DNA from 2 places in the Bacillus sp. BC05(2025) genome. Region 1 is predicted to be linked to the other one. Evidence: riboswitches for the same ligand, from Rfam matches in the RefSeq annotation. Region 1 holds a riboswitch; the other holds the start of a gene.
What was found. Region 1 has a riboswitch for S-adenosylmethionine ahead of ACZ76X_RS27360 (peptide ABC transporter substrate-binding protein). Riboswitches for the same ligand answer to the same signal wherever they lie in the genome.

Region 1 (3,179 bases):
CGTTATATATTCCAACGTAAAAGACATTATATTTTGATGGTTAAATATTTCGTTTCTTTGATTATTTAGAATATTAACACTGGAAAGAACTATATGTCAATAATAAAAATAGATTGTTAATTTCTTAGAATAATATATTAAAAAAGCAGATTTCCTCATGTTGAGGAATCTGCTTTTCATATGTTTTGCTAAAAAAACAATTGGTGTGGACTCATAATCAGTGGGGATGAAGAAAGCCTCACTAATTAAAGCTTGAACTTATTTTTCAATTTTTGCCCACTTGAAGTTTAATTGACCTGCAAAGTCTACTTGTACAATTCCTTTCACATAAGAACGTTCTAAATAAGATTCACCCTTTTGGTAAAGAGGGGCAATGACAGAGTCTTTAAATAATATTTTCTCGGATGCTAGTAATGCTTCCCAGCGAGCTTTTTCATCACCGGCTAAAGTTGTTTTCACTTTTGCTATTGTTTCATCGAACTCCTTATTAGAGTAATGATCTAAGTTATAAGGGTTATCGGTTGTAAATAGCTCAAGGAATGTAATTGGATCCGCAAAGTCAGGGCTCCAGCCGTCAATTCCAATTTCGTAGTCACCTTTTAATAAAAGTGAAACTTGTTGTTTACGTGGTTGGGGTTTTATCGTCACTGTTAAGCCATCTAAATTCTTTTCTAGTTGTCCTTTTAAGAATTCACCAGTTTTCTTCTCAAGGTCACCGTCACTTGTTAATAGTTCTAACGTTATTTTTTCAGATCCAAGCTCTTGTTTAGCTTTTTTCCATAATTCTTGTGCAGACTTTGTATCAACCTTTGTTAAATCTCCATTTGCAGCACGGAAGTCTGTTCCGTCAGGTCCTTTTGCAAAGTTTTTCGGCACGAGACTAGAGGTTGGTGTAGAGCCATCGTTTAATAACGTATTTACAAAGGATTTTCGATCAATTGTTTGATCGATTGCTTGGCGTGCAGAAACGTTTTGAAGTATTTTGTTTTGTTGATTCATACGTAAAAACTGTACCCCTACGTTTGGACGTTCTTTAAAGTTAGCATCCTTTTTATATTTATCAACGAAGTCAGATGTTAGTTTTATACGGTCTAATTGTTTCGACTCGAATAAATTTACTTCTGTAGACTTTTCTTTTACGATGTTAAAGTTGATTTCTTCTAGTTTGACAGTATCTTTATCCCAATAGGTAGGATTTTTCTTGAATTTAAAGCTTTGTTCGTGCTTCCAATCGCTTAGTGTAAAAGCTCCGTTGTACAAGATTGTATTGTCTTCTAAGGCATACTTATCACCTTGTGCTTTAAAGAATTCCTCGTTAATTGGTAGAAATGTTGGGAACGCTGTTAAGCTAATAAAGTAAGGAACAGGGCGTTCTAATTCTACCTCAAACGTATGGTCATCAATTGCTTTTACACCAAGTTGATCGGCTGGAAGTTCTTTGTTGTTAATTTTTGTTGCATTTTTAATATCAAAGAATAGAAATGCATATTCAGAGGCTGTTGCTGGATCGACAGCTCTTTGCCAAGCGAAGACAAAATCTTTCGCTGTAACAGGAGTGCCATTTGACCATTTTGAATCTCGCAGGTGGAATGTGTATTTTGTTTTATCACCACTTACTTCATGAGATTTTGCAACACCAGGGACAGGTTTGTTACCTTCACCAAGATTATACAAACCTTCAAATACGTTTCTCATTACTTGACCAGAATCAGTATCTGTAGCACGAGCTGTATCCATTGTTCGTATTTCAGTAGGTGAAGATAAGTTTAAAACCTGTTTACTAGGCGCCTCGTCTTTTGCATTTGCTCCACTTGCTTCGTTTTTATAACTACCGCAACCAGTTAATAAAATACTTACTCCTACAACTGATGCAATACCGGGTACAAACTTCTTTTTCATTTGATTTTCCTCCTAAATAATTAAGTTCGGATGATGATGAGGGAAATGAAAAATAAAAAATCCCTCTTTTCATATTGAGAAAGAGGGATTTTTACGTACAAGTTATGCACCCGTATATAAACGAAGTCCCTCATTCTATCTTTCAAGCATAAAGCTTGCAGGAAGTGGCACAGTATTCAAAATGAACCTGTTGCCGAGGTTTCAAAGGGCCAGTCCCTCCACCTCTCTTGATACAATGAGTAAACGAATAAACTTTATTAATTTTTGTGTTTCTTTGATAATTCAAAATCTTACACCTTTGATAATAAAGTGTCAACCGGATGGAATATAGTTTAAATTTTCAGTTTTATTGAACGGAAAAACCACTGCATATGGCAGTGGTTTTTCTATTAGAAGTTAAAGTTATCTGGATCTGGACCAACGCGACGATCTTCATTTAGAGCTTGAATTGCTTTCATGTCATCAGCACTTAATTCAAAATCAAATATATTTGCATTTTCAATAATGCGATGTTCTTTAATAGATTTAGGGATTGTTACAACTTCATTTTGTAAATCCCAGCGTAAAATAATTTGTGCAGTTGATTTATTATGTTTTGTTGCAATGTCTTGTAATGTTGGGTTGTCTAGCAGTTGGCCTTGCATTAATGGTGACCAAGCTTCAAGTTGGATGTTATGTTCTTTACAGAAAGCATGCAGCTCTTCTTGTGCTAAACGTGGATGATATTCCACTTGGTTGACCATTGGCTTAATTTCAGCAATTTCAAATACGTCTTGTAAGTGGTGAATATGGAAATTACTCACACCGATAGCGCGAACACGGCCATCTTTATAAAGTTTTTCTAATGCTTTCCATGATTCGGTATATTTCCCTTTTACAGGCCAATGTACTAAATATAAATCTAAATATTCTAGACCTAATTTCTCTAATGTAGTTTCAAATGCTTGAAGTGTTGTTTCATATCCTTGATCGCTATTCCATACTTTTGATGTAATAAATAATTCTTCACGTGAAACACCTGATTCACGGATCGCTTGTCCAACGCCTTCTTCGTTTTGATAAATTGCTGCAGTATCAATGCTGCGGTAGCCATTTTTAATTGCTGCTTTTACAGATTCAATTACTTCTGAACCATCTTCTACTTTAAAAACACCTAAACCGAACCAAGGCATTTTTACACCGTTATGTAATGTTGTATAGTCTTTTAAACTTGTTAAACTCATATTAGTTCCCCCTAGCTTTTTTGTTTGTTGCTTCTACTGCTTTTTGAATTGCCTCTG
Region 2 (3,179 bases), on a different contig from region 1:
CCACCAGCACCAACAACTCCCGCCATTGCTGTATAGCCTACTAAAGCAATTGTCGTAACCGTAATACCAGATACTAATGCCGGTAACGATTCTGGAATTAATACTTTCAAAATAATTGTGCTTGTTTTTGCTCCCATTGCTTTTGAAGCTTCAATTACACCTTTATCAATTTCGCGAAGTGCGATTTCAACCATTCTCGCGTAAAATGGTGCTGCTCCAATAATTAAAGCTGGCAATGCTGCACTCGCTCCAAGAATTGTTCCAAGCAAAACCTTTGTGAATGGGATTAATAAAATGATTAAAATGATGAATGGTATGGAACGGAAAATGTTTACGAACGCTCCAATCGCTGTGTTAACCGTCTTGTTTTCCCATAAATTATCTTTTGCTGTCATAAAGAGTAACAATCCTAAAATGAGTCCTAAAACAAATGTGGCAAGAGCTGCGATTGCCGTCATATATAACGTTTCACCAGTTGCTTCTAACATTTGATTCCAATCGACATTTGTGAGTAACTTATCCATGTGCAATCACCTCCAGCTCTACTTGATCTTGATGTATTCCCTCTATTGCTTGCTGAATCGCTGTTTCCTCACCATTTAAATGAACAACTAAACTACCGTAAGAACCGTCATTCGTTTGTGCGATATTTCCTTGCAAAATGCTAACTTCTATATCACTGCGTTGCATTAATCTTTGAAGTACTGGTCTTTCTACAGCTTCACCGATAAACTGCAAACGAACTACTTTACCATCTGGATATTTTTCAATTAAACTTTCAATCGTTTCATTTGTATCTTCAGAATCTGTTAATTGCTTTACAAATCGTTTTGTAATATCTTGCTGTGGATTACGGAATACATCAAGTACGGGACCCGTTTCTACAATCTTTCCTTTTTCCATTACCGCCACTCGATTACAAATCTTTCGAATCACGTGCATCTCATGTGTAATGAGTACAATTGTTAAACCGAGACGCTTATTAATATCTAATAATAAATCTAAAATTTGATCTGTCGTTTCTGGATCAAGAGCTGACGTCGCTTCATCACATAAAAGCACTTGCGGATTGTTAGCTAATGCTCTTGCAATACCAACACGTTGCTTTTGTCCTCCGCTCAGTTGAGATGGATACGCATCTCCTCTTCCTTCTAATCCAACAAGATGAATTAACTCATCCACGCGTTTTCTTCTCTTCGCCTTATCAACACCTGCAATCTCAAGCGGAAACTCGATATTTTCGCGTACAGTTCTTGACCAAAGTAAGTTGAAATGCTGAAAAATCATTCCGATTTCTTGCCTTGCCTTACGAAGTTCACTTCCTGTAATGGCTGAAATGACGCGATTTGCAATTGTAATTTGGCCAGAAGTTGGTTTCTCCAACTGATTGAATAATCTAATTAAAGAACTTTTCCCAGCACCACTATATCCGATAACACCAAAGATTTCACCTTTGTCTATTTTTAAATTGGCGTTATCTACAGCAGTAACATCACCGCTTTTTGCTTTATATATTTTCTTTACATTCTCTAATAGAATCATGGTGTATCACCCCTTTTTTGTTTGGATCGACTCCGCAATTTTTTATGTTTAATGCGTGTAGTCCACCGGTATCACTACTTGTATTATTTGAATGTCCTCCACATTCAAACAACAAAAAAACCTTTCCGCTTTAGAGAAGCAGAAAGGTTTATATGCGTATATAACAACATTATCCCTCTCTCTCATCTCTCAAAGCATTTGCTTTGCAGGAATTGGCACCATTTCAACATAAGTTGACGGTTGCCGGGCTTCACAGGGCACAGTCCCTCCACCTCTCTTGATAAGAGAAATCAGATTACATTTTCGTCTGATTTGTAATTTATGAAATTGTCTATATTTTATGAATTGAATTGTATCAATATCCACACACCATGTCAACAGAAATTTTCGCAAAAAATGAAACTTCAGAATTTTAAGCCCCTACTGACATCGGTTTACATATGTGAAACATCGATTCGACTAATAGCATCGTTCGATATGTTCCCGAATATTGTACACGTCCATCATTCATTAACATTTGCAATCGTACATTGCCGTTTACCAATTGTTTTACATCTTCTTCATCTACACAAACGATTTGCTCCGTCCCTATTTCCTCATGTAGCAGTTCTATATAATCTCTTGAAATTTGTAACGAACAACTTTCATCTCCAAAGCGGAAATTAACAGTTTTTTCTCCTTGTCTTAAAAGCGGTTCTAAATGATATTGACCATTAGCGTAATTTACAAATGATTGCAGCAAAGAATATAATTTCACCTTAAATCACATCCTTCATATCACTTTCTATTACACATACCATTCCCTCTCACTAAAGAGCAATCCTGTTACTTTCGCTCGACAAATACTGTAACCACCCTGCATCTCGACATATTTCCCAAGAAATATGTCGAGGCGGCAAAAACTTTGCCGCCTACTTTAATTCCGTATATAAATATTCAACCGAATGAAATGCATATATCTTCTTCATGAGTGTCCCATTTTCAAAAACAAGTAAACACGGCACACTTTCGATTCCATACTCTTTCGCTACATGCGGAGCATAATTTAAATCTAACATTCCAATTTTCAAATCTTCAATTGTCATCTCAACGACAGTTAACATCTTTTTTGCTAATTGGCATGTTCCACACATTGGAGTATATACATATAACACTGTTTTTTCTTCGTTCTCTATTAGGGCTGTTGCTTCGGCTCCTGTCCAGTCAATCACTTCTATCATTCCTTACCGTAAATATTCTGTATAAACGTCAATGTCAGCTCCCCATAATACATTTGCTAAGTGTGAAGATGGCGCAGTTGCCACTTCTCGGTACGAGCGATCAATATAAATATGCTCTGCTTGCGGAAATTCTTTTCGAAATTGTTTCCTTAACTTTTCTCCAGCATCATCAGCATCCACAAGTACATACACTTCTTTATCAAAAAACTGATCAACGAGCTCATCCATTTTCGCCAAACCAATTGTACCATTTGTACAAACAATTTCCACCGGTTCCCGAATAATAGATTCAATCTTTCTTCTATCTGATGTACCTTCTACAATAATGACTTTTTCTACATAAATCATATGTCATCACCCGATCACCATATACTATACAACCTTTAACTTAGTATATAGTATATTCGTTATTTTCAT

Region 2: another riboswitch for S-adenosylmethionine. It lies ahead of ACZ76X_RS19845 (methionine ABC transporter ATP-binding protein); the one in region 1 lies ahead of ACZ76X_RS27360 (peptide ABC transporter substrate-binding protein).

The regions. Positions count from the first base shown of each region.
Region 1 is NZ_JBWYRA010000016.1:49,442-52,620, reverse strand. Features, by position in the region: gene ACZ76X_RS27360 (peptide ABC transporter substrate-binding protein) at 259-1,899, opposite strand; SAM riboswitch class I at 2,032-2,136, opposite strand; gene ACZ76X_RS27355 (aldo/keto reductase) at 2,289-3,122, opposite strand; gene proC (pyrroline-5-carboxylate reductase) at 3,124-3,179, opposite strand, start outside.
Region 2 is NZ_JBWYRA010000006.1:180,374-183,552, reverse strand. Features, by position in the region: gene ACZ76X_RS19850 (methionine ABC transporter permease) at 1-524, opposite strand, end outside; gene ACZ76X_RS19845 (methionine ABC transporter ATP-binding protein) at 517-1,542, opposite strand; SAM riboswitch class I at 1,722-1,829, opposite strand; gene ACZ76X_RS19840 (hypothetical protein) at 1,955-2,299, opposite strand; gene ACZ76X_RS19835 (thioredoxin family protein) at 2,454-2,762, opposite strand; gene ACZ76X_RS19830 (toprim domain-containing protein) at 2,766-3,110, opposite strand.